DNA from 3 places in the Anaeromicrobium sediminis genome. Region 1 is predicted to be linked to each of the others. Evidence: riboswitches for the same ligand, from Rfam matches in the RefSeq annotation. Region 1 holds a riboswitch; each other region holds the start of a gene.
What was found. Region 1 has a riboswitch for S-adenosylmethionine ahead of CCE28_RS13605 (Na+/H+ antiporter NhaC family protein). Riboswitches for the same ligand answer to the same signal wherever they lie in the genome.

Region 1 (10,909 bases):
CAGAATAGGTCCCTTCATGTTTTTAGCCAATTTTCTAATAGCTAAATACTCAAGAATTCTCTCTTTTACGTCCTTTAATCCATAATGATCTTCATCTAAAATTTCTTTTGCCTTTTTAATATCTATTCTATCTTTAGTTTGCTTGTTCCAAGGTAGATCTAATATCCACTCTATGTATGTACGAATAACTCCACTTTCTGCAGAAGAAGGTGATAGCTTTGATAATCTCTTCAATTCCTTTTCTACCTTTTCGGCCACGTCCTTTGGTAGCTTTAATTTTCCTAGTCTATCCTTATATTCGTCCATCTCATCTTCTGGATCTCCATCTTCACCCAGTTCTTCATGAATGGCCTTTAATTGTTCCTTTAAGTAGTACTCCTTTTGTACTTGATTGATTTTACCTTTAACCTTAGCTTGAATTTCTCTCTCTATTTCTAATACTTCTACCTCTTCTACTAGTAAAGCATATACTACTTCTAATCTATCTTTAATTTCAAGGGCATCTAGTATTTCTTGTTTTTGATCTATTCTCAAAACCATGTTAGATGCTATAACATCACAAAGTCTTCCTGGTTCATTTATGGATGTTACTGTTAAAAATACTTCTGGAGAAATTCTATTGCTAGCTTCTATGTAATTTTCAAACTCTGTAACTATGTTTCTCATTAGTGCTTCTATCTCTTTATCCATTTCTATTTCTTCATCTAAGTGCTCTACTACACTACATTTAAAATATGGATCATCATCAATTACTTCTTCAATAGATGCCCTACTTATTCCTTCAACTAGTACTCTAATAGCATCTCCTGGTAACTTAAGCATTTGTTTTATTTTACAAATAGTTCCTACACTATAAAAGTCATCCACAGTAGGAATATCTACTGCCGCATCCTTTTGGGAACTTAAAAATATCATTTGATCATTAAGCATTGCCTCTTCTAATGCTTTTATTGATCTTTCTCTTCCCACATCAAAATGTAGGACCATATATGGAAATATGGAAAGTCCCCTTAGGGGAATGAGAGGTAATTCTTGTATTTTATCCTTCTTTTCCACTAATATCTACTCCTTAAGGTTATAATCTTGTTTATATTTTTTGTATCTATATGCTATGTTATTCCCTATTGTGGCCTTTTAATAATTTATAGGAATTATCATAGAGATTTTTCCATATTTACTAGGATTTTTCACAATAACACTATTATATATAAACAAAATAGTTTTTTCAATGATTATAAGACTTCATGGTAATAATCTGATACCTTTTTCAAATCTAGTATTATTTTTTTGTTTTTTAGTTCCAGTATTTGTAATTTTTCTAATGATTTTATTCCCCTTGATATGGTTTCCCTAGAACTTCCTATCATGTCTGCTAAGTAAGTAATACTAATTTTTAAATCTATTAGGATTTTTCCATCTCCACGTTTTACTCCAAAATCTTTACCTAACTTCCAAAGTTTTGATGCAATCTTTTTCTCAATCTTAATTGATACGGAGTTTTTCAGTTGCCTGTATAATCTTCTCGTCTTTTTACTTAAAGAGAATAATATGTTCTTAGTCAATATAAAGTCCTTTTCCATAAGCTCCATGAATTTTTTTTTATCATAGGATAAAAGGATAATATCTTGAAATGCTTCACAACTAACTGTAGCTGCATATTCATCAAATACATTCTCATTTATGACTTCCCTAGAATTTAATATATACATGACTTTTTTATGGCCAAAGCTAGTTATCTTATAAAGACTTACTTTTCCCTTTAATAATATGTAGAATCTATTTATCTTTCCTTTTTCATGAAATAATATATCGCCCTTTTTTAGTGTGACCACCGAATAATTATCCATAAGATAATCTATACTTTCCTCTTTTATATTCTCAAGTATGGGTATGTTTATTAAAGTTTCCCTAGTAATCTTCATATGGCCTCCTTATAAACTTATTTTACCCTTAAATACTAATAAAAAACAAATACAACCACAAAAAGGATGTAACTTTTTTTCGTCACATCCCTTTAATCTAGGTTTAACTATTATCTTTTTAGTCTTCCTTTGATATGAACCAATAGGAAACTCCAACAAATAATGATCCACCTACGAAGTTACCCAAGGTCACTGGTATTAAGTTGTTAAACATCCCTGCAATAGAGATAGTCTCTGGATGAGGAAGCATAAGTCCCATAGATAAAATTGTCATATTAGCAATACTATGCTCAAATCCAGTAGTTATGAAAGCAAATAAACACCAGAATATCATTATTAACTTTGCCGTTTCTTCTTTTAGTTTGATGGCACAAAATACTGCTAAACAAACTAATATGTTACATAATATTCCTTTAAAGAATAATTCAGAGAAATTTCCATTCATCTTAGCATTAGTAACTTTTAATATGAAGTTCATTGTACTTTCTTTACTGGCAAGTCCTGTTAATATAAACAGTCCTGCAATTAAAATAGATCCTACAAAGTTTCCAATATAACTAAAGAACCAAACGTTCATAGCATCTCCAAAGGTTACTTTCTTTCTCAATGCTCCTATAGTCATTATTAGATTATTCCCAGTAAATAATTCCGATCCTGCCATGATTACTAAACTAAGTGCTATACCAAATGAAGTTCCCATTACAATCTTAGTAGCTACACTTCCTTGTGAGCCTAAGATTCCACCAATAGTAAATATAAGTAAAATTCCAAAACCTACATACAATCCTGCTAAAGCTGATGCTAATAAGTATTTAGCTTTACTCTTTTTTACTAGAGTAGCTTTCGCCTTAGCTGCATTAGATATTTTTTCCACAACTTCTCCAAACATCAGTTGCCCTCCTTTTATTCTTATTCGTTTGTCGTTAATTGTTAATGGTTATTCGTTTATATTTAACGATTAACCATTAACGAACGACAATTAGCTATTGTTTATCTAAAAAAGCATCCCTTTCATACTTGTATCCACCAAAGTCAATATATTCAGCAACGTCTGCTCCCTCTGGCAGATTAACACCTTCTAATACTTCTTTTTTAAATACTTCGTATCCAGTTCTATCAACTATATATCCTACGTGCTCCTTTGGTAGACTTCTATCTATATATCTATCCACATATTCGTATGCATTTTTAATTACCTTAATAATAGTATCTTCATCTACCCATCTTAGAAAAGTTCTAGCTAATCTTGGATTTTTCTTTCCTGTTCTACCCATGATTACCATTCTATATCTCTTTTCAGTGCTTCTAGTCATAGCTAATGTTGGACATTTTAAAACACACTCTCCACATCCTAAGCATCTTCTATGATCTCTCTTTACTTTTCTATTTTCCATAGTTAGTGCTTCTGTAACCCTTATTCTACAGTTCTTAACACAGGCTTCACATGAAATACATCTAGATTCATCATACTGAGGTTCAGTAGTACATATGATTCCGAAATCTTGCATATGTGCCTTTATACAGTCATTTGGACATCCTGTCACAGCAATTTTAAAGTGGTAATGATTTGGGAATATGGCCTTTTCTATGTTTTGAGCAATTCTTGTAGTATTGTCATTGGCAATTTGACATACCCTGTTACCAATACAGGCAGATACATTTCTCGTACCAGCTGCTGGATATCCATTCTCTGGATTTGCAATTTCAACACCAATGTTTAATTCTAAGTCTTCTATAATAGGCGCAACCATTTTATTCACTTCAGGTATTTTATCATAGTCAATTCCTGATAATTCAAACCCCTGTCTAGTAGTTAAGTGAACTCCACCATCTCCAAACTTCTCTGCAATTTCTTGTAAGATTGCAAAATGTTTAGCTTCCATATGTCCACCTGGAATTCTTACTCTTAAAGCAGTTTTTCCCCTTACCTTTGTTATTCTATAGGCATTTTTTTTAACTTTTTTAACATTTACACTCACGAAATCACCTCCATTAATCAATAAGTTCTTTAGCTTTTACATAGTTAAATACAGGTCCTTCTAAACATACATAGGTTTCATCTATCTTGCAATGTCCGCATTTACCAATTCCACAGCTCATCTTTCTCTCAAAGGATACCCATATTTTTTCTTCCGCTAAACCTCTTTTTACAAACTCAATTGTTGCAAACTTCATCATAATAGGAGGCCCTACTACTATTACTTCCGTATTATCTAAATCTTTCATATCACATACAGCTATATGTTTTGTTACTAAACCTGTTTCTCCAGTCCAACTTTCATCAGCTGAATCTACAGTAAGCACTACATTTATTTTCTCACTCCACTTTTTAATTTCATCTCTAAATAAAATATCATTAGGAGTTTTAAATCCAACTATTAGTGTAAAACTCTTTACTAAATCCATGTTATTATAGAAATAGTTAACTACATTTTTTACAGGCGCAAGACCTGTTCCTCCTGCAACTATTACAAGGTTCTTTCCCTTATATTGGTCAAGATTAAATCCATTTCCATAAGGTCCTCTAACAAAAATTTTATCTCCTGCTTGTAAATCAAATATTCCATCTGTAAGCTTTCCTACTTTTCTTATGGTCATATCTAAATATTTATCAGTAAAGTCACTTATAGATATAGGGGCTTCTCCCACACCTGGTATAGATAGTTGTAAGAACTGTCCACCTATTAGATTCATATCATTTTCTACTCTAAAAGTATGGTCTATTCCTGATTCTTCCCATCTATCTATTATCTTTATAGGTCTTGGTAAATATGGATTATTCATTTGAATCCCCCTTTACTATTTCGTTCACTTTTTCTATGCACTTAGGGAATGATATATATTCTGGACACACATCATCACATCTTCCACAGCCTACACACATGTGGAAACCAAATCTCTTGTGAAAGTCGTTAATCTTATGCATAGTCTTAAATCTCATTCTGTCGCCTTTTTTTGTTCTAAAGTCATGGTTTCCTGCCATTGTGCTATATCCATCTACTTGACATGATGCCCACACTCTTCTTCTTTCGCCCATTTTATTATCTTTTCCATAGTGTTGATCTTGCATAGTAAAGCATGCACATGTTATACAAGATGTGTTACATCTTCCGCAGCCAATACATCTGTGAGTGTATTCTGTCCATATATCATTTTCAAATACTTCTTTAGTTACCTTATCTACTGGAGGTATTTCTACCTTCACTTTATTTTCTTCAACAAATTCTACTTCATGTTGAACTTCTTCAGCTCCTTCACTGAATAATGCCTTAAATTCCTCATCTTGTATATTTAATATTACATTGTCATTATTAAATTTACATGCTACTGCATATTCATCTGTTTTGTTTCCATTCATGGACACACAGAAACATGAATCAAATCCTTCATTACATTCAATCATGAAGAACTTAACCTTTTCTCTTAATCTCTTATAATAGAAATCTTGTTCTGGTCCATTTTGTAAGAATATTGTATCTAATCTTTTCATTCCATTTATGTCACATGGTCTTAAGAAAATTATAATCTTTTCATCAGGTACAGAAGGAACGGATACGTTGTCTTCTGTAAAGTAAAATAGAGTTTCACGAATTGGGTAAATGATTTCCTTTGGAGAAAAGAAACTCTTTTCATTTAATTCCATTTCATCAAGGCCACTAATGGGCTTATAACAGACTAGATCCGTATCTGAATATCTACCCTTTTTCTCTATTTTTTTAGGTCCGTAAATCTTATATTTATCAGATAAAGTATTTAGGACGTGATTAAACTGTTTAATGCTAACCTTATACGCCATAGACTACCTCCTTAAAAGTTTCATTGTTAATATTTTAACTTTGAATCTAATAATTTTCTGTGATATTCGTCACGATATAAGAAAAAAATGCATATATAATTAGTGGAAGGGGAATCAACCAAGTACCTTTTCACACCGCAATTGTTGCTTAATCCTATGCTATTTGTGGTTCACGATAGGATGTAAAGTTGAAACTTTCTAAGTTATGTCTCTAAATTTTAATATTAACTAGCACCTTTTTATCGAGTAATTAATACAATAAATTAGAAAGACAACCAACTGCAACAATTCAATAAGCTTATATCTCTTCCATACAGAAAAATATGAGCTTATCTAAATAAAAATAACTAAAATAATAGTGGAGGAATAAAATATGATGAATGAATTATCTTATGAAGAATTAAAGAGAAGATTAATAGAAGAAATAAAAGTTGAAATATTAGAAGCGGAAGCAAAAGCAAGAGCAAAAGCAGATGCAGAAGCAAAGGCAAAAGCAGAAGCAAAAGCAAAAGCAGATGCAAAAGCAAAAGCAGAAGCAAAAAATAGAAATCTTAATGTAGATATTGATAAAGAAGAAGAAAAAGAAGTAGAAAAAGAAGTAGAAATAGAGAAAGAAGTAGAAATAGAAAAAGATATGCATAAACAAGTTCAATATAATAAACAAACTAACCACAATCACATTTATCAAAGACAATATCAAGGTCAATTATCTAAAAATGATGCAGATACTGACGCAGATGCTTGGTCAGATGCTTGGGCAGATGCAGATGCTAAAAATAGAGCTAGAAATAAAGCTGACGCAGATGCTAAGAACAAAAATAGAAACAAAGCTAAAGCAGAAGCCGAAATTGAAGATAAGAAGAAGCATCCTTGGTGCTAGATATTCATTAAAATAGTGGGGGGCTTCCCCCCACCATTTTAAAAATATCATATACATAAGCACCAATCCTTTTAGAAATTATAGGAGGTACTTTTATGAGTCCATGGGAAAATCTTCCACAAGAAATCCAAATTAATGATTCTACTAAAAAAAATGATGTGATTGAAACAGAATACCTAACAGAAAAAGACAATACTGAAAAAACTCTAGATCAATCTAGTATTCAAAAAAGCATGCATGATTTAGGCCAAGACCAGCACCTAGAAACCCATCCTTCCCAATTTAATTTCCAAAATGTTCAATTAACTATGGATAATAATATGGATAACTTTGCTGGTAAAATCGCTGGAGTAATCTATTCAAAAAGTAATAGGGAAATCACTCCAAATGCAATTGTTTTACTATACTTTGGATCCTATGATGATTCTAAGACATATCCAGTATGCCAAACTAAATCAGATGATAATGGAAACTTCGTCATCGAAAATTTGCCACCAGGCTATTATACCTTATATGCATATCTTGGAAGATATTTTAAGGAGAAAATATACAATATAAAAATCATGCCTGGACAAAATCATCACCAATCTATACTTCTAAAAAAAGTTGAAGATGATCTTGGTTAATATAATACTTAAAGAAGCATAATAAAAACAGGATAGGTATTACCTATCCTGTTTTTATTATGCTTCTTTAAGCTTTGGCACTCCTATTAATATGGCTATTACTGCACATATTCCCATTAAGTAGGGGTAGTATAAATATCTCATTATATCAAATGAAGAAACCTTATTTGATGCCACTCCCACTGCCACAAGAATTTGAGCTCCATAGGGAATAATCCCCTGGCAGAAGCATGAAAAAGTATCTAGTATACTAGCTGATCTCTTTGGTTCTATATTATACTCATCTGCTATATCTTTAGCAATTGGACCTGTCATTACTATGGCAATAGTATTGTTAGCTGTACACAAATCAACCACACCAACTAATAGGGCAATTCCAAATTCAGCTCCCCTTTTACTAGATATTCTATTTCTAATAAAATCTAGTAAGAAATTAATTCCACCGTTAAATTTGATTACTTCAACCATACCACCAATTAATAAGGATATTATTATAATCTCTGCCATACCATTGATTCCATTAGATACGGCTGATACAAAACCCCATATGTCAAAGGAATTTGTCATAATACCTACAACTCCTGCAAATAATGTTCCTCCAGTTAAAACTACAAATACATTTATTCCTGATAAAGCTCCTATTAATACCACTAAATAAGTAACTACTTTAATTATACTGTATGGATGGTCTCCTCCTATGGCAGTATTGTTTCCATTTCCTATTAAAACAAATATAATCCCTGTTACAATGGCTGCTGGTACTACTATTAAGAAGTTCATCCTAAATTTATCTCTCATCTCACAACCTTGAGTACGTGCCGCTGCAATAGTAGTATCTGATATCATAGATAGGTTATCTCCAAACATGGCTCCACTAATTACAGCACCTAAAGCAAGGCCTAAAGATATGTCTATCTTTTCAGCTAACCCTATGGCCACTGGTGATAGGGCAACTATAGTCCCCACAGAAGTTCCTATAGATAGGGATATGAAACAACCAATTACAAATATTCCTGCTATTAATATGTTTCCTGGTAATATGCTGAGACCTAAGTTTACTGTAGAATCTACAGCTCCCATTTCTCTAGCCACCCCAGCAAAGGCTCCTGCTAATATGAATATAAAGCACATGATTATAATATTAGTGTTTCCTGCCCCTTTGCAAAAAATCTCTATTTTATGAGAAATCTTCTCCTTAGGATTCATACAGATGGCTACTATGCTAGCCACTAGAAAAGATACACTTACAGGCATCTTATAAAAATCTCCTATTATAATAGATGTTACTAAATACATAACTAAGAAAACTAATAATGGTAACAATGCTAAACTACTTTTTTTATTATTCATAATCCTTCCTCCTACGTATAGTTTAAATAAAGTACATATTTTTCTAGGGACAATCATTTGAATTTAAAAAGCTGTGCACATTAATTACTTTTTAATTTCCTTATAAACTAAAAAAACTTCTTGCAGATAATGCAAGAAGTTAAATTTCCTTTGTCCCTTATCTGCCAGGTATCACCTGCTGGATTTAGCACCACAGAATTTAATCTAGGTTGCCGGGCTTCATAGGGCCAGTCCCTCCGCCGCTCTTGATAAGATTATATTTAATTGTTTTTCACAACGTATATGATTATAGCTAAAAGAATAAATATTGTCAAATGTTTTTTTCACACAGACATTTCTACTCTAAAAAAATAAATTTTATATTTAGTGAAACTTTTTGTATTATTCATCCGTCTAATGCATGTAATAAAAAATACTAGGAGGACAATTATGAAAAGATTATTAAGTTTAGTAGTTGCAGTTTTATTAATTTTCACCTTTGTAGGGTGCAGTAAACAAGAATCAAATATATCAGAGAAGGAAACTGAAGATAACAAATTAGTTTTAAACTATAATATAACTAAAGAAGTTCTGGAGGTAGAGTCTAAAGATACAAAAATAGATTATCCTCAAGTTATAGATTATCCTGGAGAACTTTTAATGGATTATATGAATCAAAGCTTAAAAAGAATTGCTGATATATATGGAAATGAAGATATTTACAACCATGTGCAAATAGACTATGAGATCACGAGAATGGATGAAAATATATTAAGTGTATTATTCAAAGGTACTGGTGAAATACAAGGTCATGGTAAAATTAATATTCAACAAAGTATTAATCTAGATATGAATTCTTCAAATGAGATTACGTATGATAATCTTATTAAGTCTAAAGAAGAAGTAATGAGAATACTAGACCAAAAGGCTAAAGATAAAGGAATAAAAGAAGGAATAGAAGCAGAGGGAGTAAGGTTATACTTTAAAGATGAAAATGTAGTATTTTATTACATGCCTTTAGATGATAGTGCAAAGGAATTTATTGAACTAAGTGTGTCTGAAGAGGATTTAAAGGAATATATAAACACTGATTTTGGTCAAGTTCCTGCAAGTTAGTATTTAAATTAAAAGGAGATGAATTTAATTCATCTCCTTTTGCTTTTTTATGAAGCGCTTTCTTTTTTAACTTTTTTCTTTTTCTTTTTGTCTGAAATAACTAAAGTAGGTTCGTTTTTGTTTACAACTGTTTCTTTAGTTATTACACACTTTTCTATATCATCCCTAGACGGAATTTCAAACATTACATCTAGCATTAGGTTCTCCACAATACTACGCAGTCCCCTTGCACCAGTTTTTCTTTCTATGGCCTTTTTAGCGATTTCTATTAAAGCATCCTCTTCTATATCTAATTCCACATTATCTATTTCAAACAACTTTTTATATTGTTTTACTATAGCATTCTTAGGCTCCTTTAATATGGCCACTAGTGATTCTTCATCTAATTGCTCTAATGTTACCATAACAGGAATTCTTCCTACGAATTCTGGAATTAGACCATATTTTAATAGATCTTCTGGCTCGATTTTACCAAGTAATTGACCAATGTCTTTTACTTCCTTACTTTGAATATCAGCACCAAAGCCCATAGTCTTTTTACCAATTCTCTTTTGAATAACCTTATCTAATCCATCAAAGGCACCACCGCAAATAAATAACACATTAGTAGTATCTATTTGAATGAATTCTTGGTGTGGATGCTTTCTTCCACCTTGTGGAGGAACACTAGCAACAGTTCCCTCTAATATCTTTAGTAGGGCTTGTTGTACACCTTCTCCAGATACATCCCTTGTAATAGACGGATTATCAGATTTTCTTGCTATCTTGTCTATTTCATCTATATAGATGATTCCCTTTTCAGCCTTTTCTATATCATAATCAGCCGCTTGAATAAGTTTTAATAGGATGTTTTCCACATCTTCTCCCACATATCCAGCCTCTGTCAATGAAGTAGCATCAGCTATGGCAAAAGGTACATTTAATATTTTAGCCAATGTTTGAGCAAGTAAAGTCTTTCCAGATCCTGTTGGACCTACCATAACTATATTACTCTTTTGAATTTCTATATCATCTTTTTTACCCGTATGATTAATACGTTTATAATGATTGTACACAGCTACAGCTAAGGCCTTCTTAGCTCTTTCTTGACCTACTACATATTCAGCTAATATGTTTTTGATCTCCTTTGGCTTAGGTAAATCGCCCATATCAACTTCTATGCTTTCATCAAACTCTTCTTGGATGATTTCTTGACAAAGTTCAATACACTCATCACATATATAGACACTAGGACCAGCAA
Region 2 (10,909 bases), on a different contig from region 1:
ATAGCAACTATATGATATACTAAAACCATTATTTGGAAAATGAAGTGTTGCTATAATAAAGTATATTTTCTATAATGAACAGTGCTTTGTATGAATTTTATGCTAGGTATGTATAACTATATAGTGGATTATTATTAAATTAGTTAGATATAGATGGGGGAAGATAGATGAAAATATTAGGTAAAATAAAAACTATAATAGATATGGCAGCTATAATAATTTTTATGGTAGTAATATTTTTTTACAGGGATAACCCTGTGGCTTATAAAATAGAGTGCATATGTATTTTGTATATACTCATAAAAAAGGTTGCTAATATAGTAAAAAATCCACTGCCAAAGGGGATTTATTATATAAAAAGAATATCTGTACTAAGAATTTGTATAGGTATTGTTGCATTATTATATTTTTCTATAGTTATAAAATCTTTTATAGAGAATGATGTTAGTGAATTTGTATTAACTTCTATAATGAATGTTCCTTTGATGATATATCTATTTTTAGATCAAACATATTATAGATATTTTTATAAGGATGGATTAGTTATAGATAGAAATATATATGAGTTTAGAAAAATGAAATCATTTAATTGGAAAAAACAAGATATTTGCTATATGGAAATTGAATATGAAGACAATGAAATTCAGATGTATGTTCCATGGAAAAAGAGAGTAGAGGTGGAGAGTATACTCAAGGATAATATAGGTGGAATTGTAAATGACAGAGAAAATTAAATATATTATAAATATGGTGGCTCCATTAGTAATGTTAATAATATATTTTTTCTATAGAGAAAATATTATGGCTGTAGGTATAGGATTAGGACTGTTATGGTGTGCAGTTATTATAAGAATAATAGATAAAAGAAAGAAGGCTTTACCAAAACCTAATTATTATATTGAAAATCCTGTAGTATACAGATATTTTAGATGGGCTATGGTGATTATAATAAGTATTTGTTTTATTATAAGTATTTATTTATATCTTTTTCAAGGAGAGGAATTTAATTTGACTGTTGCAATATTTTTTCCCCTTGTAATAATCAATACCTTAGACTTTGAAAGAAGAATATATTTATATGAAGGTGGAATCGTGTGGTGTGGAGAAATTTTAGAATTTAATCATATAAAAGCTTTTATATGGAAAGAAGAAAGAGCTCCCTGGGAGGATGATCATAGTAATAATTTATTACTATCTTATAAAGATAAGGAATATACTATAGTTGTGCCACAAATTAAAAGATCCTATATAGATAAAATTTTAAAGTTTTATATAAAAAACCGCCCTTAATCCTGTTAAAAGAGACAAAACATTGATGAAGATAGATTGGAATAAATTACAAATATTTACAAAAAACAAATCTTATATATGCTATAATACTGAATGAATTTTCATGATTAACAATTTGTATTGATTAAAGGCCTAAAAGGAGGGCATATAAAATGAAAAGAATTATATTAATAATTATATTTAGTATTGTATTTTCTCAACAAAGTATATTTATTTATGGAGAAGGTAGTAAGAGTGACACAGTTACAAATAAAGTTTATAATAGTGAATCAAAGGATAAAATCTATTTTGTCGATGAAGATTTAAAAAAAGCTTTTATAAATGCTGGTGTAGATAAAAATAAAGATGGAGATATATCAATAGATGAGGCAAAAAACATAATTTCTATAGATTTGTATAACAAAAGAATTTCAAATATAAGTGGATTACAGTATTTTACTAATTTAAAGCATATAGATCTTAGAGAAAATGGTATAAAGGATATAAGCCCCTTAAGTGAATTGATAAATCTTGAAATATTAAAATTAAGTGGAAATCATATAGGTGAAATAAATAGTTTAAGTAAGTTAAAGAAGATAGAATACTTAGATCTAGAAGATAATCATATAATAGAAATTGATGTGGTATGTGAACTAGATAAATTAACATACTTAAATTTAAATAAAAATGAAATTAAGAATGTTGATTATTTAAGTGACTTAACGAAATTGACCTATTTAAATCTTGGAAATAATCATATAAAAAACATAAATAGTATAGAACCATTAAAAAATTTAACTTATTTAAATTTAAGTTATAATGAATTAGAATCTATAAAAAGCATAAGTAAATTAAATAAATTACAGGATTTAGATATAGACTCTAATAAAGTAAAGAATCTAAAGTATTTAAAAAACTTAATAAATCTAGAAACATTATATTTACAAAATAATAAAATCGAGGATATAAGCAGTATTAGAGATTTATTAAAATTAGAAACCCTAGATGCAAGGAATAATGAAATAAGTGATATAAGTTCCTTAGATAAACTTATAAAACTAAAAAGATTATATTTGAAAGATAATGAAATAAAAGATATTAGTAGTATAGGTGAGTTTGTAAAATTAAAGAAATCATATTTAGAAGATGATAAAACAAAATATATCAGTAACTTAGGAAAAATAGAGAAATTACAATACTTTAATATAGATAATAATCATCTAAATAGTAAAAATACACCAGGGACAATTCATAAGAAAGAATTAGATTTTTCTGTTGAAGGAAGAATATATGAAGTTTGGGTTACTAACTCTAAAGATAATAAGATAAACATATATTTAGAAATAGGAAAGAATGAAATTCTAGTAAATAATAAAAGTAAGAACAACCATGTGGCACCACAAATTATAAACAATAGAACTATGGTACCTATAAGATTTATAGCGGAAAATCTGGGAGCAACAGTAGGATGGAACGAAGAAACAAGAAAAGTAATAATAGAATTAGATGGACAAAAAATAAGCATGACAATAGATAAAAAGATAGAAGGTTTTAATATTGCACCAACCATAATAGAAGGAAGAACTCTAGTACCATTAAGATATGTATCAGAAAAATTAGGGGCTGACGTAATGTGGTTCCCAGAAGATAAAAAAGTCCATATAGTTAAGTAAAGATAAAGGTACAGTTAGATGATTAACTGTACCTTTTAAAATTAATATTCTATAGGTTATACAATTCAACAGCTATTTTAGAACCAACGCGAGCATTATTAAATACTAACTCAATGTTAGATTCTAAACTCTTACCCTTAGTAATTTCTTTAACCTTTCCAAGTAAAAATGGAGTAGATTCCTTACCTGAAATTCCTTTTTCATCAGCTTCAACTAAAGCATCTTCAATAGCCTTAGTTATGGCATCATAATCCATTTGATGTTCTTCAGGAATTGGGTTTGCTATAACCATTCCACCCTTTAATCCTAAATCCCACTTAGCCTTTAAGGCCTTAGCCACATCTAGTTCACTATCAGCCTTGTAATCTACTGAGAATCCACTCTTTCTAGTGTAGAAAGCTGGTAATTCTTCTGTTTTAAATCCTACCACTGGAACTCCATGAGTTTCTAAATACTCTAGAGTTAAACCAATATCAAGAATTGACTTAGCACCAGCACAAATTACAGCCACATTAGTATTAGCTAGTTCCTGTAAATCAGCAGATACATCAAATGTAGTCTCAGCTCCCCTGTGAACTCCACCAATACCACCTGTTACAAATACTTTAATTCCAGCTAGTGCTGCCACTATCATAGTAGAAGCCACTGTAGTAGCACCATTTAATTTTTTAGCCACTATAAAAGGTAAGTCACGTCTACTTGCCTTTAAAATATCATCACCTTGACCTAAGTATTCTAAATCTTCATCAGTTAAACCTACCTTAAGACGTCCATTTAAAATGGCAATAGTGGCAGGGACTGCACCATTTTCTCTAACTATTTCTTCTACTTTTCTAGCTGTTTCCACATTTTGAGGGTATGGCATTCCGTGAGATATGATAGTAGACTCTAAAGCTATCACAGGTTTATTTTCATCAAGGGCCTTTTGGACTTCTGGATGAATATCTAAATATTGTTTATACATTATAAGTTCAGCTCCTTTAATTTTTTAGTTATATTATTTATAGATAAATTTGGGTTAATAGTATTTTCATGAGATAAAGCAAGGGATGCAGCAGCACTACCTATTAGGGCTTGCTTTTTCATTTCATATCCTTCCATATAAGAATGAATTACTCCAGCCATGAAAGCATCTCCAGCACCAGTAACATTTACCACATTAGTGTCTAGTGGAGGAAGTAAGCCTTTAGTGTTCATATCAGCATAATAAACGCCCTTGCTACCTAAACTTATAAATATTTGAGATACACCCTTTTCTAAGAAATAATCACAAACCCTTATTAAATCATCATTGCTGTTAATTTCTATTCCAGATAAGGTTTCAGCTTCAATTTTATTTGGCTTAATAGTATGGAATAGGCCAATAAAATCCTTTATTTTTAGGGCTTTAGCCGTTGAAACTGGATCAACAAATATGGGTACATCTTTAAAATTAGATGCAATATAATAAAGGGTATCTGCAGGAATATTAGTATCTACAACTAATATTCTTGAATTTTTAATTATATGTTGCTTTTCACGAATAAAATCTATAGACATTTTATCTAATATATCCATGGAAGCTATGGCGCCTAACATATCTCCATTTTCATTTAATATGGACAAATAAGTGGAAGAAGGGTGGTCTCTAAGAAATAAACAATGACTCATGTCTATACCAGACATTTTGCATTCCTCCATTATTTTAAGTCCGTAAATATCATCGCCTATGGGAGACACTAACTTAGTTTCTATACCTAATTTACAAAGATTTTCAGCAATATTACGACCAACTCCACCTAGAGACAGTTTGATATTCCCTGGATTAGAGTCATTTAATATGAAGGTATTATGTGGGAATCCACTAATATCCATATTGCTACCACCAATAGCAGTTACATATTTTTCATTTCTTATGATATAACCTTTCCCCTTAATGTAACCCTTTTTCATTAAATTAGTTATATGGACGGCTACAGAGGAACGTGCAATTCCTAGTCTATCAGCTAAATCTTGCTGAGAGATAAGGGGATTCTTACTTATTAGGGTTAGAATTTCTCTTTCTCTTTCAGTCATCTAATCACCAACTTGTGTTTATTTATTAATCTTTTGCTTATATTATAAAGTAAAGTTTATAAAAAAACAATAGTTTATATGAAATTTAAATTATATGGTTTCATAAACCTATTAATTTAGTTTCACCAAAAAATAAAAGGATATGATAAATCATATCCTTTTATATCTTTAAAATGCTGGTACAACAGCACCATTGTACTTTTCTTCTATGAACTTTTTTACTTTTTCACTTTGAATTACCTTAATTAACTTTTGGATTTTTTCATCGCCCTTGTTATCATTTCTTGTTACTATAATATTTGCATAAGGAGAGTTGCTGCCTTCTAATAAAATGGCATCCTTAGTAGGATTTAAATTAGCTTCTAGGGCAAAGTTTGTATTTATAACGCTTCCATCAACATCCTCTAATGTCCTAGGTAATTGAGGCGCTTCTATTGGTTTGAATACTAAATTTTTAGGGTTATGAGCAATATCAAATTCTGTGGCCTCAAGACCAGCATCATCCTTTAACTTTATAATACCTGCATTATCTAGAAGTATTAAAGCACGACCTTCATTGGTAGGGTCATTAGGAATTGAGATAGTTGCTCCGTCCTTTATATCTTCTAAAGATTCAAACTTTTTAGAATATAATCCAAGGGGCTCTACGTGAACTTTTGCTACACTTACTAAATCTAAATTTCTTTCAGTTACAAAAGAATCTAAATAGGGTACATGTTGAAAGAAGTTAGCATCTAGTTCTTTATCTGATAATAATACGTTAGGTTGAACATAATCTGTAAATTCTATTATTTCTAACTCTACACCTTCTTGAGCTAAATCTTCCTTAATAAAGTTCAATATTTCCACATGGGGAACTGGCGTTGCTCCTATTTTAAGTACATTAGAAGTTTCATTGGATGTTTCTTGTGATACTTCCTTTTTTGTACCACAAGCACTTAATGTTAAGACTAATGCTAATAATAAAGATAATGTTTTCAATATTTTTTTCATTTTTAATTCCTCCTATTATTTTTTATTGATTAATGAAGCTAATTTATTTCCAGTAGACTGAATGATTTGCACTAATAATATTAAAACTATAATAGTTGACCACATTATATCTACTCTAAATCGTTGATAACCATATCTAATGGCTAAGTCACCGAGACCACCACCACCAATGGCCCCTGCCATGGCTGAATAACCCACAATATTAATTAAAGTAATGGTAATACCTAAAACTAGGGATGGGGTAGCTTCTGGAATTAGTACTTGTGTTATAATTTTCATTGGTGTAGCGCCCATGGCTAGGGAGGCTTCTATAACTCCCCATTGGATTTCCCTTATGGAGCTTTCAACTACTCTAGCATAAAAGGGTGTGGCAGCTATTACTAGGGGAACTATGGCAGCCTTAGTACCTAGAGTTGTTCCTACTACAAACCTTGTAAATGGAATTATAAATACCATTAATATGATAAAGGGTAGGGAGCGGGTAATGTTAATAATCCATGAAAGGATTCTATTAACACTTTTGTTAGGTAATATATGATTTTCATCAGTTACTACTAGGGTAATTCCCAGGGGTAAACCTAATAGGATGGTCAGGAGTGTGGATAATCCTACCATAAATAGGGTTTCATTTAAGGATGGTATTATTAAGGACAATATATTATTCACTTTTCATCACCTCTGTCTTTATATGATTTGATTCTAAATATTCAATTATCTTTTCTAATAAAGTTTTTGCCACATCTAATCCAATTGTAAGCTTTCCTATAGGTGTGTTTTGTACATATTCTATCTTTCCACTAATAATATTCACATCTATGTTAAACTCTCTAGATATTCTAGATATTATAGGTTCACTTACACTCTTTTCTGTATAGGATAAACTAATAATATTACCATGGAGCATATTTTCAGGAATCACTTGATTATCTTCCACAAAGTGCTTTGTAGACTTGTTACCAGGTTTAGAGAAAATATCTATGGTATTACCTTCTTCGATAACTCTTCCTCCTTCTAATATGGCCACCTTATTACATATTTCTTTTATTACTTCCATCTCATGGGTTATTATGACTATGGTAATGCCTAGTTTTTTATTAATGTCCTTTAGTAGAGACAATATTTGATGAGTTGTTTTAGGATCAAGGGCCGATGTGGCTTCATCACATAATAATACATCTGGATCATTAGCTAAAGCCCTGGCAATACCAACCCTTTGTTTTTGCCCACCACTTAATTGACTAGGATAGGAATTGGATTTATCAGATAGTTCTACTAAGTCTAGAAGTTCTTTTACTTTTTTGTTTATTTTATCTTCAGGTGTTTTAATTAATCTAAGGGGAAAGGCCACATTTTCAAATACAGTTTTACTACTTAGTAAATTAAAGTTTTGAAATATCATGCCTATTTTTTTTCTCATTTCCCTAAGTTCTTTGTTAGCCAGAGACACAATATCTGTATTATTAATAATCACACTACCACTAGTAGGTTCCTCAAGGCGGTTTATACATCTAACTAAAGAGGATTTTCCAGCACCACTTAATCCTATAATTCCGTATATGTCTCTATTGCATATTTGCAAATTTATATTTTTAAGGGCATCTACTTTCACATTACCCTTTACGTAAGTTTTAGATAATTCTTTTATTATGATCATGAAGTTCACTCCTAGAAATTATTTGGTTAACTGTATAAAATTCCATTAAAAAGTCATACTACGTATGATTCGTTATGGAACCCTACGGTTCCCTTCGACGATTACTATCGTAATCTGAACACCCTCCTTTAAAGAGGTAGGGGAATTCTTCCCCCATACCCCTTACTTTTTTAGTTACTTATAACTTTGAAAAGTTATAGGTAACTAAAAAAGCCTCTTTCATTAAATGAAAGAGGCTACAGCATACAAGACTGACGCATCTCTCATCTTCCTATATCACTAGATATAGTAGGAATTGGCACCGTTGCTCTTGCGAGCCGGTTGCCGGGCGTCATAGGGCCAGTCCCTCAGCCACTCTTGATAAGAGTAAAATGTATTAATTTTTCTGAATTGATTTAAAATAAAGTATAATGGGTAAATTAATAATTGTCAACAAAAAGTTTTTAAAAAATTATTCTATAAATAAAGGAAAAGGGCACTAAGTATAGAAGTATAAATATATCTAGCAGTTTTAATTTTTCTAGGACATGAGGTAGCTTAAAAGGGCGAAAATTTACAAAATAGGATTTGCTAGTTGCCCTCAAAAAAAATTAAATTGAGGTGATAATGGAATGACATATGATTCAAAATTAAAAAGCGAATTTATAGATGAATTATTTGATGCATTTATGTTACTTGAAAGCAAGGAAGAATATTATAGGTTTTTTGAAGATATATGTACTATAAAAGAAATTCAATCTCTTGCTCAAAGGCTTAAGGTGGCGAAGCTTTTAAGAGAGAAGAAAACTTATAATGAAATTGAAGAAATAACTGGAACGAGTACGGCTACTATAAGCAGAATAAATAGATGCTTAAGCTATGGGGCAGACGGATATAATTTAGTATTAGATAGATTAGAAAAAAAAGAAGGCTAAGCCTTCTTTTTTAGTTGCTACTTATTTTTTTAATTACCACTCATTTTTTTAGATTTGTTCATACAAGCTAACATGCCTTCTATGACGCTTGATCTAAAGCCTTCTTTTTCTAAGGTTGATACGGCTTCTATAGTAGTACCTCCAGGGGAACATACCATATCTTTTAATCTACCTGGGTGCATACCCGTTTCTAAGACCATTTTAGCTGAACCTAAAACACTTTGTGCTGCAAATTTGTATGCATTATCCCTGCTCATACCACCTAAAACGGCAGCATCAGCCATGGCTTCAATGAACATGAATACATAGGCAGGAGAAGAACCGCTAACACCTATAACTGCATCTATTAGATTTTCTTTAACTACTTCAGCCTTACCAAAGCTTTCAAAGATGGCTTTTATCATATCTAATTCTTCCTGTGATATGTTTTTATTAGGACATAGGGCACTCATACCTTCGCTTACTAGGGCCGGCGTATTTGGCATAGTACGAACTATTTTATAATCATGACCAAGTAGGCTTTCCATATGATTTAAGCTCACACCAGCAGCTATGGTGACTAATAGTTTATCCTTAGTTAAACTATTCTTAATCCCTTTAATTACTAAATCATAAATATTAGGTTTTACAGCTAATACAATTATATCTGAATTATTTACTAATTCTACAGAATCAGTAGTTATGTTAATGCCTAAAGCTGTTTTTATACTCTCTAATTTCTTTTCATCTAAATCAGATACCATAATATTTTCAGCCTTAATTAAGCCAGATTTTATTATTCCGCCAATCATGGCTCCACCCATATTACCACAACCGATAAATCCTATTTTTTTATTCATAAGTATCTCCTCCTTAGAAAGATTGTTCAGTTCTTCCTATGATTTCATCTTGTAACTCTTTACTTAAATTATGGAAATGATCTGAATATCCTGCTACTCTCACTATTAAATCCTTATAGTCATCAGGATTTTTTTGTGCATCAATCAGGATTTTTTTATCCATTACATTAAATTGTATATGATGTCCGTCCATTTTAAAATAACTTCTTACTAATGCAGACATATTTTCAAGACCTTCATCATCCTTAACTACAGATGGAGTGAACTTTTGGTTAAGTAAAGTTCCACCAGTTCTTAGGTGATCCATCTTAGAAGCAGATTTTATAACGGCAGTAGGTCCTAATCTATCAGCACCCTTAGCTGGAGAAATACCCTCAGATACAGGTTTATTAGCAAGTCTTCCATTAGGAGATGCCATCATTACAGAACCAAAATAAACATGACAAGTGGTAGGTAGCATATCTATTCTATATTTTCCACCCTTCATATTAGGCCTATCTGTTACTTCATCATAAAAGGCATTAAAGGCTTTTAACATTAATGAATCTGCATAATCATCATCATTTCCGTACTTTGGAGTTTTATTAATAACCATATTCCTAATGTGCTCATATCCTTGGAAATTATTTTTTATAGCCTCTAATAATTCATCCATATTAAACTTATTTTCGTCAAATACATTATATTTAATTGCAGATAAGCAGTCTGTAATAGTACCTATACCAACTCCCTGAATGTAGTTAGTATTATATCTAGCACCACCTGCATTATAATCTTTTCCATTAGAAATACAGTCACTAATTACAGTAGAGATGAATGGGGCAGGCATAAACTCTGCATATAAGTTTTCTATTATATTATTACCCTTTACCTTAATATCTACAAAATGCTTTAATTGAATTTTAAAAGCTTCAAACAATTCATCAAAGGACTTAAAGGAAGATGCCTCACCAGTTGTAGGTCCTAGTTGTTTTCCAGATACATGATCATAACCGTTAAATAGGGTGATTTCGAAAATTTTAGGTATATTTAAATATCCTGTTAATATATAAGCTTCCTTACCATAGGCTCCCGTTTCAACGCAACCACTAGTTCCACCTTCACGAGCATCTTCTATGGATTTTCCAGAATTTAACAACTCTTGTATAATGGCTTCCGTATTGTAAAAGGCAGGTTGACCCCATCCTCGTCTAGAAATTTCGCAAGCTCTCTTTAAGAACTTATGGGGAGTTTTTTTACTAATTTGGACGTTAGAACTAGGTTGTAATAATCTCATTTCATCCATAGTATCTAATATTAAATAACTTACATCATTTACTCCATCAAAGCCATCCTTAGTTATTCCACCTGTATTTATGTTGGCAAAATCTGTATAAGTGGCACTTTCTTTTAATGTTATCCCCACTTTTGGTGGAGCTGGTTGATTGTTAAATTTAACCCATAAACATTCTAATAATTCGCGAGCAGAATCACTGTCCAATATGCCATTTTCCACATCATTTTCATAGAAAG
Region 3 (10,909 bases), on a different contig from region 1:
GCATAAAGTTCTTCCGCATGGACCCAAGCCATTTATCATCTTTGCTTCGTCTCTAACTCCTATTTGTCTTAATTCTATTCTAGTTTTAAATACGGAAGCCAAATCTTTTACTAATTCTCTAAAATCTATTCTTCCATCTGCCGTGAAATAAAATATTATCTTGTTATTATCAAAGGTATATTCCACATCAATCAATTTCATATCTAAATCATGTTTATTTATTTTTTCTAAACAACACTCAAATGCAAACTTTTGCTTTTCCTTATTTTCTTTGTTTATAGACTCATCTTCTCCTGTAGCAATTCTTATTACACATTTTAGAGGAGCTACTATTTCCTCTTCTGATATTTCCTTTATTCCTACTACGACTTCTCCAAACTCTACTCCCCTTGCCGTTTCTACTATGACATTTTGTCCCTTTTCTACTAATATATCAGTAGGATCAAAATAATATATCTTCCCAGCCTTTTTAAATCTTACACCTACAACCTTTACCATTATTGTACCTCCTGTATACATAACAACATATTCTCTATTGTTAACTGATAATTCACATGTGCTCTTAAATCTTTTTTTGATTTCTCAATTTTTTCTATTATTTCCACCAAATTACTACTCTCTAGTTTATATATATGCTCTTGTAATTGAGAAACCTTATCTATATTAATTAAAAAATCATTACAATCTGTTTCTTTAAGTACTATTAAATCTCTAAACCAATATAACATCATGTCTAGTACTTCCTCTACATTATCTTTATACTTATTAAAAAAATCTATACCCTCAAAGAATTTTAAAGGGTCCTTACATATTAATTTATCTAATATATCTATAGTTTCTTCTCTTTTTATATTAAAATCCTCAGATTCTTTTAATTCTATGGCTCTACCTACTATGCCATTTGATAGTTTAGCGTATATTTTAGCTTCATTCTCATTAATATTATATTTTTTTGATATAAACTTTTCAATTAAGTTACTATTTATCCTATTTAATTTTAAAAGTTGAATTCTAGATAATATGGTAGGTAAAAATCTATTTGAATTAGTACTTAACATTATTATAACTGCATAGGCAGGAGGTTCCTCTAATGTCTTTAAAAGTCTATTTTGAGCACTCCCTGTCATTGAATCTGCATCATTTATTATGAATATTTTCTTTTCACTTTCATATGGTTTTCTTATAATTTCCTGTTGAAGACTTTCAATTTGATGGTTCTTTATACTTTTTCCATCTGGATAAATGTATATTAAATCTGGATGATTTTCACTTTCTATTTTTAAACATGACGTACATATATTACAAGAATCACCAGAAAAACTATCACAAAGTATACCTTTAGCAAAGGCTTTTCCTATACTTTTTTTGCCACTTCCAATGGGTCCGTCAATAATATATCCATGGGCAACTTTATCTTTTCTAATAGTTTCTTTTAACTTATCTATTGTTCTTTCATGGCCTAAAATACTCTTAAAATCCATTTATTCCTCCCATTTAGGCTTTTTCAAAGCGATCTACATCAATTACAAAGATAGTAGCTCCTCCTACCTTTACTTCTACAGGATAGGTGGCTAAAAGGCCTGCATTACCCATTATTGGAGTAGGTGCTGTAGCTATCTCTTTCCTTGATTTACACATATCTTTTATTATATCTATTACCTTATCCACTTTTTCCTTTTCTACTCCCACAAATATAGTTGTGTTTCCTGCTCTTAGAAATCCCCCTGTTGAAGCTAATTTAGTCACACCATAGCCATTTTCAGTTAATTTTTCAACTACCCCTTGAGCATCCTCATCATGCACTATAGCAATTATTAGTTTCATACCATAACCTCCCATTTAAATAATTCTATAATATATCATCTATGCGTTTCTTAATATCTTCATGGATTTCTTCTATGGTTTTTTCTGCATCTATTTCTTGTATTCTATCTACATGTTTATCTCTTAATTCTTCATATCCCTTGTAAACTCTTTTATGAAAATCTATTTTCTCATTTTCTAGTCTATCCTTTTCCCCTTGTTTAGACTTTCTCCTAATTCCTTCTTCTGGAGATATTTTAAATAAAAAAGTCACATGTGGCATACAACCATCTATAGCAAATTTATTTATTGCTTCTACTGTGTCTATACCTAAGTTTCTTCCTATGCCTTGGTATACCACACTAGAATCTACAAATCTATCACAAATTACTATCTTGCCCTCGTCTATAGATGATTTTATTACTTCACTTACATGTTGTGCTCTAGATGCAGCGTATAAAAGGGCTTCCGTCATATAATTCATATTTTCATTGCTCACATCTAGTATTACTTTTCTTATCTGCTCACTTATATATGTGCCACCTGGTTCTCTAGTAAGGACTACGTCATATCCTTTATTTTTAAGATACTCCTCTAACATTTTTATCTGAGTTGTTTTTCCTGCTCCATCTGGTCCTTCAAAACTAATGAATAATCCTTTCATACTATACCTCTTCCTAATTTAAATATATACTATTATTTTAACATAAATAAAAAAATATTATAGGTATAGGTTATTCCATAATTTAAAAGAGCAGCATGAAACATGATCATGCTACTCTTTTATACCTTTATTTTATTAATTCATATACTAATACACACGCTTGACCTCTTTTTACTTTTCCTTTGTATTCTATTGGATCAAGAAGTTTATCTATTGCCCCTATTTTTTTAGCTTTAGCTACAGAAACCTTAGCCCAATCACTTACATCATTTGTATTTTTCATATCGTCTAAATCTAATTTTATTTCTCCATATTTTTTCTCATATGCATTTACAACTATTTGAATTAATTCTTCCCCTGATATTTCTTTTTCTGGTTTAAACTCTCCATCGAAACCGCTAATTAGATTATTTCTATAAGCTACAGAAACAAACTTGCTATACCAACTTTCAACCCCTACATCTTCAAATACTTTATTATTTTCATAAGAGTTCATATCTATATCTAATGCATTTACTAAGATGGCAGCTATTTGGGCTCTCGTTATGTACCCTTCTGGGTTAAATTCGTTATTATTAGAGCCAGAAATAATATTTTTTTCTGATAACTTTTCTATATAGTCCCTTGCCCAATGACTACTTATATCTGAAAATATCTTTTTAGGTTTATTATCTTCTTTTTCTATCTCCTTCATAAATCGGCTCTCTTCTCTAGCTCCTTCTTGAATTTCTCTTATTATCTCTTCAATACTTTTTGTTGATCTATTATTCTTTTCACTTTTAGATCCTTTTTTATATTCTCCTATCTCTTTCATAAATTCAGTTTCTTCTCTTGCTGCTTCCATTATTTCCTCTATTATTTCCTCAATACTCTTACTTTTAGATCCTTTTTTATCCATCCCTATCTCTTTCATAAATTCTGTTTCTTCTCTTGCCGCTTCTTGAATTTCCCTTATTATCTCTTCAATACTCTTACTTTTTGTTGACTTATTACTCTTTTTACTTTTAGATTCTTTTTTATCTTTGTCTTTATTTTTGTCTTTATCTTCTCCTATCTCTTTCATAAATTCACTTTCTCTTCTAGCTGCTTCTCTTATTTCCTCTATTATTTCTTCAATACTCTTATCCTTTTTCAACTTGCTGATTTCTGTCATTCTAGATCCAGAAGATACTACTGTATTATTATTTTCTGTTAATCTAGGAATTTTACCTTGTACTCCTATATATCCGTAGGATGTAAAAGTAGTACTTATTAAAAGAGAAATAATTAATAATAGAATTTTGATTTTTTTGTTCATGGCTATCCCTCCCTGCCACAATATATTAGCACAACCAATTGGTAAATTTTGTAATTAGTTGTCGTCTATATAATTTTTATTTATTTTCTATAACTAAAAAACTAAAATTACCCTTTAACCAAGTAGGGCAAAAAATAATAAGAGCTACTAATTAGTAGCTCTCATCATATTTAACTAAGTACTTACTCCATATTTTTTTAATCATCATATTATAGTATTCATATTCAATGTCATCTATAGATAAGTCCGTAATTTTTGTTTCACATTCTCTGCATATACGTTCATCTAATAAATTTATGTATTCCTTAGGTTTTTCCATACACATAATACAATTACTCAAAAGCCTCACCTCTTTATTAATTATGGCCTTTATATAATATTCTATTCACTTACTGTATGTCTGTGTCATAAGAAATTTCAATCTTATTGTACCTTTTTTGGGGGCTTAATCAAAAACATAAAAAAGTAGCCCCTTGGGCTACTTTTTTAATATGACATTACTGCATTTATGGCATTTAGAAGTTCTTTATTAGGTTCAAATACAAACCTATATACATCTCCACCTCTAGTAAATTCACCTATATACCAGTTTTTGGTTTCTCTAGTAGAAATAAATTTATACGTTTTTGCCTTCTTTTCTTTTATTTTTTCTATATCGGCCTTGTCATAGGCTTCAAACAAATCTAGTTCACTTAATTTCAAACTTAAAAAAGAGTGGCTTGCTCTACCAAATACTCTTTCCATTATAAGTTCGTCACCTATTATCTTATAATTATAATAAGAAATTCTCCTATATATAATATATAGGCAGGCACATACTGCTAACCCAAATGATAATAAAGCTCCTATGGTTGCTAGGATAGGACTTACTATTTTTAATAATCTTAAAGAAATATCAAGTGTGATAATAGTTCCTATAATCATTAGACAAAGTTTCCAAAATGATAACCTTTTTTGTTTAATAGTCTGCTTAATTATATACATTTTAGACTCCCCTTATAATAAAATATATGTCCATACAAATTGTATATAGATATAATAATATCATGTTATAAAATTTGTATCAAATAAAAGTGTTTTATATTAAATTTATTTCAAAAGAAAAAAGAAAGTATTTAAATACTTTCTTTACTAATAATTCTAATATTAATATATTATTTTGCTATCCTTATGTGCCCATAATTTTTCTGAACCCTCACTCTTTTTGGGGAAGGTTTTTTCTCTATATTTTCTAGCACATCTCTAATTAAATATATTTGTAAGCATGCCATGGGTATACACAACATCACTGTTAAAATAATTTTTATAATCATACTCTAACCTCTTTTATAAAGACTTTATACCTTCTTATTCTATATAATAACCCTTTTTCCTCTGTCTATAAATGGCCATATATTACTATTTTTGTAGCAAATTGTTGAATGGTTAAAGTTTTTATAAAAAACTGGCTTTTTATCTACTAATTTAATACTTTATTTGCGATTTCTACGGCTACCTTCGCATCCTTAGCATAAAAATCTGCCTTAATCATTTGTGCATATTCTTCATTTAATACGGCTCCACCTACAAAAACTTTACAGCCTACTTCATTTTCCCTTAAAAGCCTTATGGTTTCTTCCATACTCTTTACCGTAGTAGTCATAAGTGCACTTAATCCTATTAATTTTATATTTTCATCCTTAGCCACTTCTACTATCTTCATAGGATCCACATCTTTTCCTAGGTCTATTACTTCAAAGCCATAGTTTTCTAGTATAACCTTAACTATGTTCTTACCTATATCGTGAATATCACCTTGTACTGTGGCTAATATTAATTTGCCTTTACTTATTTGTTCTTCTTCCTTCTTTATTTTTTCCTTTATAACTTCAAAGGCCACTTTTACCGTTTCTGCAGATATTATAAGTTGTGGTAAAAATACACTTCCCTCTTCAAATCTATTCCCCACTATATCTAGAGCTGGAATTAAATCTTCATTTACGATTTTAAGGGCAGACTTCTCTTTTAAAAGCTCTATAGTCTTATCCTTAGCCTCTGCCTTTAACCCCTTTATTATAATTTCTTGTAATGTTAGATCAGATGTTTTCACATCCTGTTTCACATTTTTAACATGCTTAAACTTGTCTATATAGACTTTTGCGTCCCTATCCTCATTTGCAAGGACTTTATAGGCATATACAGTCTCTAGTATGTCATCATCCTTAGGATTTATTATGGGAGCATCTAATCCACTTGCCAATGCCATACTTAAAAAGGTCTTATTTAATAACCTTCTGTTTGGTAGTCCAAAGGACACATTACTAACTCCTAAGGTGGTTCTTACATTAAACTTTTCCTTTACCATCTTTACTGCTTTTATAGTCTCTAGTACTTCCTCCTGTTGAGCACTGGCAGTAAGAACTAGACAATCTATTAATATGTGCTTCTTATCTATTCCATATTCCTTCGCCCTTTTTATAATCTTTTCTGCTATTTTCACCCTATCTTCAGCTTTAGATGGTATTCCATCTTCATCTAGTGTAAGACCAACTACACAAGCTCCATATTTTTTAACTATGGGAAATATGTCCTTCATAACAGATTCTTTTCCATTTACAGAGTTTATTATGGCTTTTCCGTTATATCCCCTTATGGCCGCCTCTATGGCCACAGGGTCCGTACTATCGATTTGTAGGGGTAAGTCTACTATAGACTGGACTTCTTTCGTTACGTCCCTTAATAGGCTTATCTCATCGATTTCTGGTAGGCCTACATTCACATCTAATACATGTGCTCCCTTTTCCTTTTGTAGTATGGCTTCTTTTAATATATAGTCTATATCCTTATTCCTAAGTGCTTCTTTAAACTTTTTCTTTCCTGTTGGATTTATTCTCTCTCCAATGATAACAACTTCATCAATTATTACATTTTTTGTGGCAGAAGTTACAGCAGTAAATTCTTTATTTTCTATTTTAGCTGAATCTTTATCCTTTAGTCTATTTACCACTTCCCTTATGAAATTATCATTTGTACCACAACATCCTCCAAATACTCTAACTCCTAAAGACTGTAGCTCTTCTATGGTAGTTCCAAATTCCTCTGGTGTCACATCATAAACCGTATTTCCATCAACAATTTTAGGTAAACCAGCATTTGGCTGTATCATAACAGGTATTGATGCATAATCTAATATTTTAGTTACTATATGTTTACTTTCATTAGGCCCCAATGAACAATTCATTCCTAATACATCTACTCCAATACCTTCTAGGAAAACTACCATACTAATAGGATCTGTTCCGGTAAAAGTACGTCCGTCTTCTTCAAAGGTCATAGTGGCAAATATGGGTAAATTACTATTTTCTTTTGCTGCCAATACGGCTGCCTTCATCTCATATAAATCTGATATGGTTTCTATTAATATTAAATCACATCCAGCCTTAGTTCCTGCTATTACTTGCCTCTTAAATATGTCATAAGCCCTTTCAAATTTCAGTGTTCCCATCGGTTCCATCATTTGACCTATTGGCCCCATATCTAGAGCCACATATTTATTCCCTGCCACTTCCTTAGCATTTTTCACTGCCGCATCTATTATCTCTTCAACGGAGTAGGATGTATCTTTTAGTTTTAATTCATTAGCTCCAAAGGTATTTGTAGTTATTATGTCTGTCCCTGCTTCTATATATTTTTGGTGAATTTCTTTTACTATTTGAGGATATATTATATTATAGGTTTCTGGTACTTCACCCCTCTTTAATCCTCTTTCCTGTAACATAGTACCCATGGCACCATCAAAAAACAATATGGAATCCTTTAACTTTTCCCTAATATCCACAACTAATCTCTCCTTTTCTAAAACTACAACTCTTATATTTATTGCAACTTAAGCATTTATTTATCTTTTCTTTTTCCTCTATCTGAAACCCAATAAAAGCTGTTACTGATTTTCTAGGTATCAATATACTAGATTCCGTTGAAGTAACTCCAACTCTTTTATTAGCATCTAATATATTTAGTATTTTACTTTGTACTTTAATAGAAAAATCTCCATATCCAGGACTATATCTAAAGGTAATATTTTTACCTTCTTTCCTTGCAATTTCTTTAATTTCATCTTCAACCCCATCACAAATATGCTCTATATAAGTGGTGGCACAGGCATCTAATATGAGAGCCCTTGTTAAACTGATCTTTTCATAATACTTTATCTTAGAATCAACCATACTTCCTAAGGTTGCCACCATTACAGCACATTTAGTGGAATTCTTTAAATGATCCTTTATATTTTTTCCTTCTAAAATAAAGTTAGTATTTTCTAATGTGAACCCATTATCCTTATTTATAGAAAATATATCATACACATATTTGGGTTTAGATATGGATTTTATTTCTGCCATACACTCATCTATAAGATTATTTAGTTTTTCATCCATATGTTGATTCTTATATCCCAAATATCTAAGAACCTCTTTTTTGTCTATACACATCCATATCTCCCACCCTTTACTTATTAAGTATCACTACTTATACGGCTTTTTCATTTAATGCCTTTACTACACAACCTATATTCTTTGTTATTCTATGTGCTATTTCTGGTTTATTCATAGTATATATATGGATTCCATCAATTCCAGAAGATAGTAAATCTATTATTTGCTCTGTAGCATAACATATACCTGCCTCCATTAGGGCTTCCTTGTTATGTTCATATTTATTCATTATTTTCATAAATTTAGGTGGTATATATGATCCACAAAGGGATACAATCCTCTCTACTTGTTTTTTATTAGTAACAGGCATAATCCCTGCTTGTATAGGGATATTTACCCCCTTCTTTACTAAATCTTCATGAAACTTATAAAAATTATTATTTTCAAAGAATAATTGAGTTATTAAAAAGTCTGTACCATAATTAATTTTTCTTATTAAATTTTCTATATCATTATCCATATTATCATTTTCTATATGCCCTTCAGGGTAACAAGCTCCTCCTATGGAAAATTCTCCATTCTTCTTAATATGTTTAACTAAATCGGATCCATATCTGTAATGTAGGGGATCTGGAAATTTGAAATTAGGATCATTAGGAAGATCCCCCCGCAGAGCTAAAATGTTTTCAATATTATTTTCTTTAAGCTCTCTTAGTACACTGTCTATTTCATCCTTTGTTGAAGATATACAAGTAAGGTGGGCCAATGCCTCTATATTATATTTATTCTTAACTATAGATGCAATTTCTAATGTCTTATTTTCCTCACCACTACCTCCTGCTCCATAAGTAACACTTATATAATCTGGTTTTAATTCTGCTAATCCATCAATAGTTTTATATATAGTATCTATAGAACTACTTTTCTTTGGTGGAAAAATTTCAAAAGAAATAACTGGTCTTTTTTGGTTAAATAAGTTTTTAATCTTCATATTCTCACTCCTCATTAAAAATAGGTTATTAACAAAATGAAAAACTCTCTTAAAGATAAGAGAGTTTATATGTTTAAACTTTACTCTCATCTTCCAGCTTAATTGCTGCAGGATTTGGCACCTTAGCTTTTACGCAGGTTGCCGGGCTTCATAGGGCCAGTCCCTCCACCTCTCTTGATGAAATCTGTATTAACTTTTTTAATTTTAAAAAACCTCTTTCATACTGAAAGAGGTTTATCTACTAAAAATAGTTTCTCATCTTTCAGCTTAATTGCTGCAGGATTTAGCACCTTCGCTTTACGCAGGTTGCCGGGTTTCACAGGGCCAGTCCCTCCACCTCTCTAGATAAGTTTTATCATATTAAATTATATCAATTATATATATAGTGGAAACATATGTCAATACCTTTATACTTAATTTTTATTTATTCCAAAAATAATTTTCTTAATTTTGAGAATTTATTGACATCTGTCTTATTTTTTGCTACGATAGTTGAAATATTTTTAAAAGGAGATAAGATATGAAAACATCAGATATTATCATTAAGTGTTTAGAAAAAGAGAATGTAAAATTTATATTTGGGTATCCAGGAGGGGCGGTCTTACCTCTTTATGAGTCTCTCAGACACTCTAATATAGACCATATCTTAGTCCGCCATGAACAATCTGCTGCCCATTGTGCCAGCGGCTATGCCCGGGCTAGTAAAGAAGTGGGGGTCTGTTTGGCCACATCTGGACCTGGAGCTACAAACTTAATCACAGGGATAGCTACTGCCTATATGGATTCTATTCCGCTAGTAGTAATTACAGGCCAAGTAAATTCCAACCTAATAGGTAAAGATGTATTTCAGGAAGCAGATATAGTAGGATCTACAGAACCTTTCACAAAACACAATTATTTAGTTAAAAAAGCTGAGGATATTCCTAAGATAATAAAAGAAGCCTTTTATATAGCAAAGACTGGTCGTCCTGGGCCAGTGCTTATTGATATTCCTGTAGATATACAAAGGCAAAAAATGAAATTCAATTACCCTTCAAACATAAATATACTAGGATATAAACCCACATACAAAGGTCATCTAGGACAAATTAAACGTGCCTTAAATAAATTAAAAGGTTCTAAGCGTCCTCTCATTTGTGTAGGTGGAGGTATAATTTGTGCAAATGCAGTAGATGAATTTAGAGAATTTGTAAACAAGGGACAAATACCTGTAATCCATACTCTTATGGGTATAGGTGCATTAAACGAAGATTCCACATATCATTTAGGAATGATCGGAATCCATGGGAATAAGGGCTCTAAAAATATAGTTAGCCAAGCTGATTTAATAATGATTATAGGAGCCAGAATAGCCGATAGGGCCCATAATCTAATTCAATCTTTAAATAATGATATTGATATAATCCATATAGATATTGATCCAGCTGAAGTGGGCAAGAATATAAAATCCCATGTACCTATAGTTGGTGATGCTAAAACCATATTACAAGAATTCAATAAAAAAATAACTAATCTAGATACTAAGGATTGGATAAACCAATTACAAATTATTAAGTCTACTGAAAAAGAAAATAATATATTAGATGAAAAATATGTGAATCCCAAGGTAGCTCTAAACTATCTATCTGATAAAGCTCACAATGATTGTATAGTTACAGCTGACGTAGGACAAAACCAAATTTGGACTATTAAAAACTTTAAATTTATGGGTAAAAGATCCATATTCACATCTGGTGGACTTG

Region 2: it holds a riboswitch for S-adenosylmethionine, as region 1 does, so the genes downstream of both, CCE28_RS10340 (methionine ABC transporter ATP-binding protein) here and CCE28_RS13605 (Na+/H+ antiporter NhaC family protein) in region 1, are expected to answer to the same signal.
Region 3: it holds a riboswitch for S-adenosylmethionine, as region 1 does, so the genes downstream of both, metF (methylenetetrahydrofolate reductase [NAD(P)H]) here and CCE28_RS13605 (Na+/H+ antiporter NhaC family protein) in region 1, are expected to answer to the same signal.

What each region holds. Positions count from the first base shown of each region.
Region 1 covers NZ_NIBG01000012.1:22,419-33,327, reverse strand. The annotation lists gene lon (endopeptidase La) at 1-1,056, opposite strand, end outside; gene CCE28_RS13640 (Crp/Fnr family transcriptional regulator) at 1,233-1,922, opposite strand; gene CCE28_RS13635 (formate/nitrite transporter family protein) at 2,041-2,811, opposite strand; gene asrC (sulfite reductase subunit C) at 2,906-3,901, opposite strand; gene asrB (anaerobic sulfite reductase subunit AsrB) at 3,915-4,706, opposite strand; gene asrA (anaerobic sulfite reductase subunit AsrA) at 4,699-5,718, opposite strand; gene CCE28_RS21870 (hypothetical protein) at 6,092-6,598, shown strand; gene CCE28_RS13610 (peptidase associated/transthyretin-like domain-containing protein) at 6,694-7,224, shown strand; gene CCE28_RS13605 (Na+/H+ antiporter NhaC family protein) at 7,282-8,574, opposite strand; SAM riboswitch class I at 8,729-8,829, opposite strand; gene CCE28_RS13600 (hypothetical protein) at 9,004-9,669, shown strand; gene clpX (ATP-dependent protease ATP-binding subunit ClpX) at 9,717-10,909, opposite strand, start outside.
Region 2 covers NZ_NIBG01000008.1:14,682-25,590, reverse strand. The annotation lists gene CCE28_RS10375 (hypothetical protein) at 168-734, shown strand; gene CCE28_RS10370 (hypothetical protein) at 718-1,290, shown strand; gene CCE28_RS10365 (leucine-rich repeat domain-containing protein) at 1,443-2,942, shown strand; gene CCE28_RS10360 (pseudouridine-5'-phosphate glycosidase) at 2,992-3,906, opposite strand; gene CCE28_RS10355 (PfkB family carbohydrate kinase) at 3,906-4,997, opposite strand; gene CCE28_RS10350 (MetQ/NlpA family ABC transporter substrate-binding protein) at 5,166-5,990, opposite strand; gene CCE28_RS10345 (methionine ABC transporter permease) at 6,006-6,656, opposite strand; gene CCE28_RS10340 (methionine ABC transporter ATP-binding protein) at 6,649-7,644, opposite strand; SAM riboswitch class I at 7,905-8,011, opposite strand; gene CCE28_RS10335 (YerC/YecD family TrpR-related protein) at 8,256-8,558, shown strand; gene proC (pyrroline-5-carboxylate reductase) at 8,588-9,397, opposite strand; gene hypD (trans-4-hydroxy-L-proline dehydratase) at 9,411-10,909, opposite strand, start outside.
Region 3 covers NZ_NIBG01000020.1:64,093-75,001, forward strand. The annotation lists gene CCE28_RS17300 (PSP1 domain-containing protein) at 1-498, opposite strand, end outside; gene CCE28_RS17305 (DNA polymerase III subunit) at 498-1,481, opposite strand; gene CCE28_RS17310 (cyclic-di-AMP receptor) at 1,495-1,824, opposite strand; gene tmk (dTMP kinase) at 1,850-2,467, opposite strand; gene CCE28_RS17320 (S-layer homology domain-containing protein) at 2,595-3,764, opposite strand; gene CCE28_RS17325 (sigma factor G inhibitor Gin) at 3,916-4,104, opposite strand; gene CCE28_RS17330 (hypothetical protein) at 4,251-4,748, opposite strand; gene CCE28_RS22335 (hypothetical protein) at 4,919-5,077, opposite strand; gene CCE28_RS17335 (homocysteine S-methyltransferase family protein) at 5,224-7,581, opposite strand; gene CCE28_RS17340 (vitamin B12 dependent-methionine synthase activation domain-containing protein) at 7,571-8,233, opposite strand; gene metF (methylenetetrahydrofolate reductase [NAD(P)H]) at 8,271-9,167, opposite strand; SAM riboswitch class I at 9,251-9,351, opposite strand; SAM riboswitch class I at 9,420-9,519, opposite strand; gene ilvB (biosynthetic-type acetolactate synthase large subunit) at 9,688-10,909, shown strand, end outside.